One region of the Pseudomonas sp. GW821-FHT09C10 genome, then DNA from elsewhere that is predicted to be linked to it. Evidence: riboswitches for the same ligand, from Rfam matches in the RefSeq annotation. Region 1 holds a riboswitch; each other region holds the start of a gene.

The links. A riboswitch is a leader RNA that binds a small molecule or an ion and turns the genes downstream of it on or off. The one in region 1 is predicted to bind cobalamin.
Region 2: it holds a riboswitch for cobalamin, as region 1 does, so the genes downstream of both, cobO (cob(I)yrinic acid a,c-diamide adenosyltransferase) here and AC07OT_RS19880 (CbtB domain-containing protein) in region 1, are expected to answer to the same signal.
Region 3: it holds a riboswitch for cobalamin, as region 1 does, so the genes downstream of both, AC07OT_RS26170 (ABC transporter substrate-binding protein) here and AC07OT_RS19880 (CbtB domain-containing protein) in region 1, are expected to answer to the same signal.

Annotation. Positions count from the first base shown of each region.
Region 1 covers NZ_JBWKPE010000010.1:201,275-205,266, forward strand. Annotated here, with positions in the region: gene cobW (cobalamin biosynthesis protein CobW) at 1-471, opposite strand, end outside; cobalamin riboswitch at 562-761, opposite strand; gene AC07OT_RS19875 (hypothetical protein) at 1,093-1,827, shown strand; cobalamin riboswitch at 1,906-2,110, shown strand; gene AC07OT_RS19880 (CbtB domain-containing protein) at 2,208-2,396, shown strand; gene AC07OT_RS19885 (CbtA family protein) at 2,408-3,112, shown strand; gene AC07OT_RS19890 (cobalamin biosynthesis protein) at 3,109-3,501, shown strand; gene cobM (precorrin-4 C(11)-methyltransferase) at 3,572-3,992, shown strand, end outside.
Region 2 covers NZ_JBWKPE010000012.1:103,776-107,767, forward strand. Annotated here, with positions in the region: gene bluB (5,6-dimethylbenzimidazole synthase) at 1-156, opposite strand, end outside; gene AC07OT_RS22020 (cobyrinic acid a,c-diamide synthase CobB) at 153-1,502, opposite strand; gene cobO (cob(I)yrinic acid a,c-diamide adenosyltransferase) at 1,499-2,110, opposite strand; cobalamin riboswitch at 2,184-2,440, opposite strand; gene AC07OT_RS22030 (PQQ-dependent sugar dehydrogenase) at 2,540-3,853, shown strand; gene AC07OT_RS22035 (C40 family peptidase) at 3,976-3,992, opposite strand, start outside.
Region 3 covers NZ_JBWKPE010000016.1:164,123-168,114, forward strand. Annotated here, with positions in the region: gene AC07OT_RS26165 (FecCD family ABC transporter permease) at 1-622, opposite strand, end outside; gene AC07OT_RS26170 (ABC transporter substrate-binding protein) at 619-1,629, opposite strand; cobalamin riboswitch at 1,744-1,937, opposite strand; gene AC07OT_RS26175 (DNA/RNA non-specific endonuclease) at 1,974-2,903, opposite strand; gene AC07OT_RS26180 (M4 family metallopeptidase) at 3,033-3,992, shown strand, end outside.

The DNA of each region.
Region 1 (3,992 bases):
CTGGGCGTCGACCTGATCCGGGAACGCGGCAAAGGTGCCGGCGGCCACGGCCGGGCTGTCGACCACGGTGATGACCGCATCAACCGTGCAGGCGCTGCGGATTTCCGGCCACTGGAAGGCCTGTACCAAGGGTTTTGGCAGGGCCAGGCCCGAGGTTTCGATGAGGATATGGTCGAGGTCGCCGCGACGGGCAACCAGTTCGCGCATCACCGGGAAGAACTCTTCCTGCACGGTGCAGCACAGGCAGCCGTTGGCCAGCTCGTACACGCGGCCGTTGGCCTCTTCTTCGGTGCAACCGATGGAGCACTGCTTGAGGATCTCACCGTCGATGCCCAGTTCGCCGAATTCGTTGACGATCACCGCAATGCGACGGCCCTGGGCGTTGTCGAGCATATGGCGCAGCAAGGTGGTCTTGCCCGAGCCAAGGAAGCCGGTAACGATGGTGACGGGGAGTTTGGCCAGTGTTTTCATCGGATGCCCTTTGGGGCGGGCATACGGGACGATGGGCCCTGCGGCGCGCAGAAGCGGATTTCGTCACCGGATCACCCCGCCCGGTTGAATTGGAAAATCGGTGGCGAGGCAGGTCTCCTGGCTTGGGGCTTGCGGGTCTTGCGACCGGCGCCGACTGCGCCTTCCCGCCGCAGTGGCAGTGGCGTGGCAGTCAGATAAACCCTTCACAGTTGCGGGGGCAGCCGCGGCTTGAACCGCGTTCCCTTCTTAGCTTCGGCCTGGGCCGAAGAACCTCGAGGGTGCAAGGCTACGCAGTGAGTACGAGCGGGTCAATGTCGAAACGGCCTGACCGCCCGCCTGAACACTATCCAGGGGTTGAAAACGGACGCCCATCATTAGGCGTTTGGTTCAGAACCTTTGATATCAGTGCAGACGGCAATAGTGCGCAACTTATGTAAAAGCTCGCCTTGAAGCCAGACTAATTATTTAGTCCATACGAATTAAAGAAGCGCTGCAACTTAACGTAATCAGTTCCCAAATGAGTACAGGGAACAGAAACATCGAAAAACACCACCCATCCCCGGAGCAGCTTTGCCAATAGACGAAGTTTAACGCAGCATAGCCAACTCGGATAAAAACACTATGGAATTTTCAATACGCACTCAAACTACTGCGCCCCTCCCTTCGGCATCGATCGAAGTGACTGGCAACGTACACCCCAAAACTGATTCTCTGCCCCTCGCAGCGGCACAAAAAAAACCATCAGACATTACCTTTTTCGAGAACCACAGCAACCCGTTGCTGGCCAAAGAACTGTTGGACCATTTCCGTGATCTGGAAGGCCCGAACGGTAAGGCACGCAACAGCTTTCGCCTGACCGACCTAAAAAAGATGGCGGCAGGCAAACTACACGACGGACGAGATGCCAAACAAGAGCAAATAGAGCTTGCGAAGGAGGTCATCAGCCGCCCAGACCTAATGACGTCACTCTTTTCACACATCCGTGGAGAGCCCTACGGCGAGGCAACCTGGAACAATGTCGCTATTATCGCTGAAGACTTCAAAAGTCTTAGCGATGGGTCTTTGCTGGGGCAAGTCAGAGTTTATTTTCGCGAGTTCGCCGAAGGTGCTAACGATGAATATGTAAACTTTAACGAACTGCGAGAGGCCGCACGGGAAATACGGAGCACCCGAGACTTCTCCTACAATGCAACAGCCGTTGCCAGAGAGCTTCTTAATAGGCCTAGCCTGCTTCGTCAGTTGGATATAACGCGTGGCGCGTTCTTGCATTCAACCAAACCAGACGACAGGTTTAATTTGTCCAATATTACGTACGCACGCATGGAGGCCTCTTACTCGCCCCATCGCCCTGCCTGATCAACATCCACTGGAACGCCTGCCGTAAACCGCGGGGCGTCAGTCGTCTATTTGACGCCCGCCCACTGCCCATGCTCTCCTACACATCTTGTTTCGGGTGCCCTTCACAGGGTGAAACGGGAAACCGGTGAGTCATGGCGTCATGACGAGTCCGGTGCTGCCCCCGCAACGGTAAGCGAGTGAAGCGTCAGATCCACTGTGCCTGTACGGCATGGGAAGGCGACGTTTTGTAGACCCAGTGTCCCTCGCAAGCCCGGAGACCGGCCCGAATAACCTCGAATAACAAACCCGCGGTGGGCGGGCGCTGTTAAAACCCTGCGTGCCTGGCTCGCGGGGTTTGCATGCGCTCGTGTCACCCTGACACCTGAAAGGGACGCGCCATGTCGATCGTCAGCAGCACCTCGCACACCGCCAGCAGCTCCGCCACCCTCAGCCAACGCCTGACCGCCGCCATCGGTGCGTCGATCCTCGGCGCGTGCCTGGTGTATTTCGCCGGTTTCTCGCACATCGAGGCGGTGCACAACGCTGCCCACGATACCCGCCACAGCGCCGCGTTCCCGTGCCACTGAGGCCTGCCGACATGATCAAGCGTATTGCGCAAACCGCAGGGTTCACCGGCTTGCTGGCCGCCCTGCTGCTGACCCTGCTGCAAAGCTTCTGGGTCGCTCCGCTGATTCTGCAGGCGGAAACCTTTGAAAAGGCCCCGGCCGCGACTGAAGTGGCCCATGAGCATGCTGCTGGCGCCGCCGCACACACCCACGACGCCGAAGCCTGGGAGCCCGAAGACGGCTGGCAGCGTGTGCTGTCGACCACCGGCGGCAACCTGGTGGTGGCCGTCGGCTTCGCCTTGATGCTCGCCGGCCTCTATACCCTGCACGCACCGACCCGCACGGCCCAAGGCTTGCTGTGGGGCCTGGCCGGCTACGCGACCTTTGTGCTGGCGCCCACCCTGGGCCTGCCACCGGAGCTGCCGGGCACTGCCGCCGCCGACCTGGCACAACGGCAGATCTGGTGGATCGGCACCGCTGCGTCGACGGCTGTGGGTATTGCCCTGATCGTGTTTGGTCGCAACTGGCTGCTGAAAGTCCTGGGCGTGGCGATCCTGGTGGTGCCGCATGTGATCGGTGCACCGCAGCCGGAAACCCATTCGATGCTGGCGCCGGAAGCCCTCGAAGCGCAGTTCAAGATCGCTTCGCAGTTGACCAACGTGGCGTTCTGGCTGGCCCTTGGCCTGATCAGTGCCTGGTTGTTCCGCCGCAACCGCGACGATCAATACTCGGCATGACCCTGGTGGTCGGCCTGGGTTGCCAGCGGGGTTGTGATGTCGACACCCTGCTGGGCCTGTTGGACAGCGCCCTGGCCGAGGGCGGGATCGAGCGCCAGCGTGTCACGGCACTGGCCAGCATCGACCGTAAACAGGACGAGCCAGGGTTACTCGCCCTGGCCCGACTGCTCGACCTGCCCTTGCAATGCTTCAACGCCGGGCAACTGGCCGTTTACGAAGACCGGCTGAGCCACAAATCGGCGGTCGCGTTTGCCAATACCGGCTGTTACGGCGTCGCCGAAAGTGCCGCCCTGGCCCTGGCCGAACAGCTCTGCGGCGGCCCTGCCCGCTTGTTGATCACCCGCCAGAAAACCGCCCAGGCCACCTTTGCATTGGCCTGCGCCGGCTAAAATCCCGATAATCGTCAGTCCCGATCATGAGCAATCTTCATGCTCGCCCGTTTTTCCACAGGAATTCTCCATGACCGTCTACTTCATCGGCGCCGGCCCCGGCGATCCGGAATTGATCACCGTCAAAGGCCAACGCCTGATCCGCAGTTGCCCGGTGATCATCTATGCCGGCTCGCTGGTGCCGGCGGCGGTGCTGGAGGGTCATCAGGCGCAGCAGGTGGTCAACAGCGCCGAACTGCACCTGGAACAGATCATCGAACTGTTCAAGGCTGCCCACGCCAACGGCCAGGATGTGGCCCGCGTGCACTCCGGCGACCCGAGCCTGTATGGCGCGATTGGCGAGCAGATCCGTTACCTGCGCGAGTGGGGCATCCCCTTCCAGATCATTCCCGGCGTCACCGCGGTGGCCGCCTGCGCAGCGTTGCTGGAGACCGAACTGACCTTGCCGGACATCGCCCAAAGCGTGATCCTGACCCGCTACGCCGATAAAA
Region 2 (3,992 bases), on a different contig from region 1:
CAGGCCGACACTGGGGGCCTGGTGCGCGGCCTGGAGCAGGCGATGCAGCAATTCGGGCGCGACACTGCCGCCGCTGAAGTGGCGCATGTCGCGGCGTTCGGCGATGGCGCGGTAGACGGCGTTGCGGTCGGCCTGGGGGAAAGCGTTGTCGGTCATGGCCCTATCGGGGGCAAGCCCCCTCCCACAGTGGATGGGGTTTCAGCTCGGTCCGGGGCAAACAACGCGGCTACCGCCGTCGGATTCGACGGGAAATAAAAGTGCACGTAAGAGGCCGTCATCCGCCCCTGCCGGAACACCGCTTCGGCACCGCGCCCACCGTTCGGGCTCAGGCCACGGGCAATCGGCTGGCACTCGGTGCTGGTCAGGGAATGGTGATACGTGTGTCCGCGCAGCACGCCTTCCGGCAGTTCGACGCTTTGCAGGGCCAGGGCCGCGAGTTTCTTTTGCATCACCGCATCGCCTTGCAGCAGGCCGACCAGCTCGGCGCGGGTGCCGTCGACATCGGTAAGCGAATCCAACAGGTAGAGCATGCCGCCACACTCGGCGAGCAAGGGTTTGCCGGCGGCATGATGGTTACGAATGGCGTCAAGCATCGGCGTGTTTTGCGACAGCGCCTGGTGGTGCAATTCCGGGTAACCGCCGGGCAAGTACAGGCTGTCGGCCTCGGGCAGTTGGCGATCATGGATCGGCGAGAAGAAGTGCAACTCGGCCCCCATCGCCCGCAGCAGGTCGAGGCTGGCGCCATAGGTGAAGGCGAAGGCTTCGTCACGGGCCACCGCAATGCGCACACCGACCAGCAATGGTTCGGCCACGATCACTTCCGGCGCGGCGAAGGTCACCGGTGGCGGTAATGCGACTTCACAGCTGCTGCCCAATGCCTGGGCGGCGGCGTCCAGGCGCACGTCGAGGTCATTCAGCTCGCTGGCCTGCACCAGGCCCAAATGGCGGCTGGGCAGTTCGATCCCGGTTTCGCGGGACAGGGCGCCATACCAACGCAAGCCTTCGGTGAGGCTGCCTTCCAGCAACTGCGCATGGCGCAGGGTGCCGACGCGGTTGGCCAGTACCCCGGCAAACGGCAGGTCCGGCTGATAACGCGCCAGGCCCAGGGCCAAGGCGCCAAAGGTCTGGGCCATGGCGGTGCCGTCGATCACACCGAGCACCGGCACGCCGAAATGCCGCGCCAGGTCGGCGCTGGACGGTGTGCCATCAAACAGGCCCATCACGCCTTCGATCAGGATCAGGTCGGCCTCACCCGCCGCTTCCCACAGCAGCCGACGACTTTCCTGCTCGCCCACCATCCACATGTCCAATTGATACACCGGCGCACCGCTGGCGCGCTCGTGGATCATCGGGTCCAGGAAATCCGGGCCGCATTTGAACACGCGTACCCTGCGCCCCAGGTTGCGGTGCAAACGGGCCAGCGCGGCGGTGACGGTGGTTTTGCCCTGGCCGGACGCCGGTGCGGCGATCAGGACGGCCGGGCAGTGACGGGGCTGATTCAAAGTTCGACGCCCTTCTGTGCCTTGATCCCGGCCTGGAACGCGTGCTTGAGCATGCCCATTTCAGTGACGGTGTCGCCCATTTCGATCAGTTCAGGCTTGGCGCCACGGCCGGTGACGACCACGTGCTGCATCGGCGGACGGGCTTGCAGGTCGCTGAGGACCTGGTCCAAGTCGAGGTAACCATGCTTGAGGGCGATGTTCAGCTCATCCAGCACCACCAGGCCGATGCGCGGGTCTTGCAGCAGTTCGCGGGACACGGCCCAGGCGGCTTCGGCGGCAGCGATATCGCGCTGGCGGTCCTGGGTCTCCCAGGTGAAGCCTTCGCCCATCACGTGGAAACGCACTTGCTCGGGGAAACGGCGGAAGAACAACTCCTCACCGGTGCTGTTGCGCCCCTTGATGAACTGCACCACACCGCACTGCATGCCGTGGCCCATGGCGCGCGCGAGCATGCCGAATGCCGAGCTGCTCTTGCCTTTGCCGTTGCCGGTCAGCACCAGCAGCAAGCCACACTCATTGGGGGAATTGGCGATGCGCTCGTCGATCACGGCTTTTTTGCGCAGCATGCGCGCCAGGTGGCGTTCGTCGCGGTCGGGGGTATCGGTCATGGCAGCTCTCCATTGGGGCTGGACAAAAACGGCAGGCAGGAAAAAACAGACAGCCAAGCATCGCCCACCGTGATGCTGTTGGATGATCTAGGCCGGTCTCCGGGCTCATGAGTGGTGCGCTGGCTCATCGACAGAGCGAACACGCCGACGGCGCGCCTTCCCATATCGCGGGCGATACAGTGGCAAAAGGCACCGTCTTGACTCATTTACCGTTGCGGGGGCAGCGCCGGAATCGCGGCAGCACTGTGTACAAGTGCGCTCGCTCACCGGCTTCCCTGTTTCACTCGGTCGACCCATGGGTCACAGAGCACCTGGAACAAGCCGCGAAGGTTAGTGGGTTGGGGGTGGAGCGTCAATTAAAGCTGGCCTTGCACTTGAACCATCGCACCAGCGCCCTCCTCTACCCTTACAGGTATCAAGGAGAACACCATGCATAAAACCAGACTCGCCCTACTCATCATGCTCGCCGGCACCCTCGCCGCCTGCGGTGAAAGCTCCACCCTGCAGGTGTCCGACGGCACCGGGCCGTCGCCGCAGCTACCGGAGCCGAACAAAACCCTGATTCCCACGGTGAACATTGCCCCGGCCATCGGCTGGCCGCATGGTGCGAAGCCGACAGCAGCGGCCGGCACCCAAGTGGCGGCGTTCGCCGAAGGCCTGGACCACCCGCGCTGGCTGTATGTGCTGCCCAACGGCGATGTGCTGGTGGCAGAAACCAATGCGCCGCCCAAACCGGATGATTCCAAGGGCATTCGCGGCTGGGTCATGGAGAAGGTCATGGGCCGCGCCGGTGCCGGGGTGCCGAGCCCCAATCGCATTACCCTGCTGCGCGACGCCGATCACGATGGGGTTGCCGAGACCCGTACAGTGTTCCTGGAAAACCTCAATTCGCCCTTCGGTATGACACTGGTCGGCAATGACCTGTACGTCGCCGATTCGGACAAACTGCTGCGCTTCCCCTATCAAGCGGGCGAAACCGCGATCAAGGCACCTGGCACCAAGGTGGTCGACCTGCCGGGCGGGCCCCTGAATCATCACTGGACCAAGAACGTGATCGCCAGCAAGGACGGCAGCAAGCTGTACGTGAGTGTCGGCTCCAACAGCAACGTCGGTGAGAACGGTCTTGAGGCGGAACAGGGCCGGGCGGCTATCTGGGAAGTGGATCGCGCCAGCGGCCAGCAGCGCATTTTCGCTTCCGGCCTGCGCAACCCTAACGGCATGGCCTGGGAACCCCAGAGCGGCAAGCTATGGACCGCGGTAAACGAGCGCGACGAGATCGGCAGCGACCTGGTGCCGGACTACATCACCTCGGTCAAGGATGGCGGGTTCTATGGCTGGCCCTTCAGCTATTACGGCCAGCATGTGGATGTGCGCGTCACGCCGCAGAACCTGGACCTGGTGGCCAAGGCAATCGTGCCGGACTATGCGGTAGGGCCGCACACCGCGTCTTTGGGCCTGACGTTCGCCGAGGGCAGCAAACTACCGGCGCCATTCAGCAACGGCGCGTTCATCGGCCAGCATGGCTCGTGGAACCGCAAGCCCCACAGTGGCTACAAGGTGATCTTCGTGCCGTTCGAGGCAGGCCAGCCTAAAGGGCAGCCGGTGGATGTGCTGACCGGGTTTCTCGATAAAGATGAGAACGCCATGGGCCGGCCGGTGGGCGTGGTGATCGATCAGCAAGGGGATTTGCTGGTGGCGGATGATGTGGGGAATAAGGTGTGGCGGGTGTCGGCCGCTAAATAAACGCCCCCAGAAGCATCACAAAACCAATGTGGGAGGGGGCTTGCTCCCGATAGCAGTGGGTCAGGCACAGATACTGTGACTGATACTTCGCTGTCGAGGGCAAGCCCCCTCCCACATTTGGTTCAGGGATTACGTGCCA
Region 3 (3,992 bases), on a different contig from region 1:
CCAGGCCGGTGACCGCCACCGGCACCGCCAGCCACACCGACGGCCAGCGCACGCCGCTGAGGTTGCCCAGCAGCCAGAACATGATGCCGCGTGCCTGTTCGGAGCTGGCGGACTTGGTGATCAGGAACGCGGTAAGTGCATTGAACAGCTGCGAGCCGGCGATGCCGGCGAGTATGATCTGCCCGGTGCCGCTGGACGAACCGCTGGCCCGCGCCAGCAGGATCACCAGGGCAAACGCCGCCATCGCGCCGACAAAGGCGCCGGCCGACAATGAAATCAGCCCGCCGCCCACGCCCATCAACGCCACCAGCACCGCGCCGGTCGAAGCCCCGGCGCTGATGCCCAGCAGGTACGGATCGGCCAACGGGTTGCGCAGCAACGACTGCAAAATCACCCCGCAGGTGGCCAGCCCCGCACCGCAGGCGGCGGCCACCAGGGCACGGGTGAGGCGATAGTTCCACACCACGCCTTCATCGATCGGGTCCAGCACGTAACCGGCCGCCCACAGTTTGTTGGCGAGCACCTGTAGCACCACCTGGGGCGAGATGGCGGTTTCGCCGATGGCCACGCCGGCGAGCACGGCGATCAGCAATAGCGCCAGGGCGAGTAAGGTCCGGATCATTGCGGCAGGTCGTAGCCGTCGATGGCCGTGGCCAGGTGTTCAAGGCCGTCGAACATGCGGATGCTGGCCTGCAGCGCCAGGGCGTCGAGGATGATGATGCGGTTGTTTTTCACCGCGTCCATGTTGCGCGTGACCGGGTCGCTGCGCAGGAAGGCGAGTTTCTTTTCATGGTCGTCGGCGGGGTAGCGGCGGCGGTCCATGCGGGCGATTACCAGGAAGGTCGGGTTGGCCTTGGCGAGGGTTTCCCAGCCGACGGCGGGCCATTCTTCATCGGATTGCACCACGTTGTGCAAACCGAGGGTTTCGAGCATGAACTCCGGAATGCCCTTGTGTCCGGCCACGTAGGGGTCGCTGGCCAGTTCGGCGCTGGAGAACCACACCAGCGCGCTGGCCTGCTTGAGGCCTTTGCTCTGCACGGTGGCCACGGATTTGGCCAGGCGCGCCTGGAGCTCATCGTTCAACTGTTGGCCGCGATCCTGTACATCGAAAATCTGCGCCAGCTGGCGGATGCTTTTGTAGATGGTCTCGATACGGAACGGCTCCAGCCGCGTGCCGTCGGCGCCCACCAGGTTGTCCTTGCCTTCGCAGTCGGAGGGCAGCAGGTAGGTGGGGATCTTCAGTTCGTGAAACTGCTCGCGGGTGCCGACCACGCCTTGCGGGCCCACCACCCATTCCAGCTCGGCGGCCACCAGTTGCGGGCGCTTGGCGATCACTGCTTCGAAGCTGGGCTCGTTGTTGGCCAGGCGCTCGATGCTGTCGTTCTGCGCCTTGAACTGCGGCAACACGCTGTTGAACCACAGCGAAGTGCCCACCACGCGGTCAGCCACGCCGAGGGCATAGAGCATTTCGGTGGCGGCCTGGCCGATGGTCACGCTGCGCGCGGGCGCCTGCGGGAAAGTAAGGGTGCTGCCGCAGTTTTCCAGGGTCAGCGGGTAATGCGTGGGGGCGGCGTGGGCCAGGGCGCAGAAACCCAGGCCGCTGATCAGGGCGGTAACGCGTGGCAGCATGAGGCGATCTCCGTGTGAACCGTACGTGGAAACAGGGGAGGTACGGTTCGGAAATACGCCCTCGAACGCTGCCGAACGGGCAGGCAAGGAGGTCCTTCCCGGACACCCCGCCGGTTAGTGATTACTGGGCCGGCAGGTCTCCTGACTGATGCGTCGTCGCCACGCTCCGGCCTTCCCGGACGCGGTCCAGTGGCAGTGGGGAGCAGGCTCGGCACCTACAGTTGCGGGGGCAGTTCCGATTGACGCGGTGTACCGCGCTTCGGATTCCCTATTAGTCCCGTTCGGGAACCGGCGCGGTATGGTAGTTGATTAGGGCCAGGCGATACAGCCCGAAGGGCGCCCGGTCAGAGACGAATATCCTCGGGGCCGCGGATCAGCGCTTCAATTCGCGTGCCCGTGGCGCGCTCTTCGTTGCTGAAACCGTCGTAGTCCGCCAGGTTGGCGAAGCGGATGCCGGTCAATTGTTCGATCTGGATCACGCTGCGCTGGTAGGTCCTGACCTGGCCGAACATCAGGTCGAGCTGACCCAACTCGCGGCTTTGGTCGATCATGTAGGCGCTGGCGGAGGGCTTGCCGTCATCGCTGAGGTAGGCCACCACCTTCCAGAACGCCTTGGGGATTCTGATGCCACGGTAAAGGCGGTCGTCGTCGGCGAACACCGGGCCGCTGAACACCGTTGCCCGGGCTTTCCAACGTTGCGTGTTATTGAGGATGTAGTCTTCCAGTTCCAGCCAGGTCTTCTGGTTGAACCCGCTCATCTGCGGCGAGCAGTTGGTGAAGTGGAAGGTGTCGAGGTTGGCGGTGTTTGCCGCATCGCCCCAGTTGGGATCCTGGCGCCGTACCAGGTGGCCGCGATCCAGGCCATTGCTGGCATAGAGCTCTTCGCCGACCTGGGCGCTGATCGGCAGGCGCCCATCGTAGGCCCAGGTGTCGTTGCTGCGGATAATCTCCACATGCTGCCCGCCGTCGATATTGACGCCCACGTAGAGCGCCAGTCGTCGGGAACGGGACATCGTCACCGAGAAATGCGTGTAGTCCAGGCGCAGCGGTTGGACGTCGTCCGCCAATGCCTCATCGGCGGTGGGCCAGGGCACTGTGAAGCTGCTGAGAAAGTCCTCGGCGTAGCCCTGTCGGTCCTGTAGATCCTTGGCCGCGGTGACACGGGGCTTCGCCGCCCGGGCTTCCATCAGGGTGGGATTGGTCGCGATCAAAGGGCGCAGATCGGCGAGTCGTGGGCGGTGCGCAAGATCGATTTTGGCTTTGCGGGCTGGCATGGGTAAGTCCTCCTTGGATAAACACGACTGCAACATAGATTGATGACAATTGATGACACGGGTTAACCCTGGGGGGCTATCCTCAAACGGTTACCGGAGCTACACCATATGCCAACAGGGAGCCAGCTAATGTGTGATCGCCACCACCGCAACCCGATTTTCTGCCTGATCCCGCCGTATATGCTCGACCAGATCGCGCGTCACGGTGATAAGGCCCAGCGCGACATCGCGCTGCGCACCCGCGCCAAGGACAGCACGTTCCGTTCGCTGCGCATGGTCGCAGTGCCCGCCAAGGGGCCGGCCCACATGGCCCTGGTCATGGGCGCCGGCAAACGGCGCTCGATCTACAGCGCCGAAGGCACCGACAGCCTGCCGGGCAAGCTGATCCGCGGTGAAGGCCAGCCCGCCAGTGGCGACGCCGCCGTGGACGAAGCCTATGACGGCTTGGGTGCCACGTTCGATTTTTTCGAAGAGGTGTTCGACCGCAACTCCATCGACGACGCCGGCATGGCGCTGGATGCCACCGTGCACTTTGGCCAGAACTATAACAATGCGTTCTGGAACTCGACCCAGATGGTGTTTGGCGACGGCGATGGGCAGTTGTTCAACCGCTTCACGGTGGCCCTCGATGTGATTGGCCATGAATTGGCCCACGGCGTCACCGAGGACGAGGCCAAGCTGATGTATTTCAATCAATCCGGCGCGCTGAACGAGTCACTTTCGGACGTGTTCGGCTCACTGATCAAGCAGTATGCGTTGAAGCAAACCGCCGAAGACGCCGATTGGCTGATCGGCAAAGGGTTGTTCACCAAGAAGATCAAAGGCGTCGCCCTGCGTTCGATGAAGGCCCCCGGCACCGCGTTCGATGACAAGCTGCTGGGCAAGGACCCTCAGCCAGGGCATATGGATGATTTTGTCCAGACCTACGAGGACAATGGTGGGGTGCATATCAATTCCGGCATTCCCAACCATGCGTTCTATCAGGTGGCGACCCGGATTGGCGGGTTTGCCTGGGAGCGCGCAGGACGTATCTGGTATGACGCGCTGCGCGATGCGCGGTTGCGGCCTAACTCGGGGTTTTTACGTTTT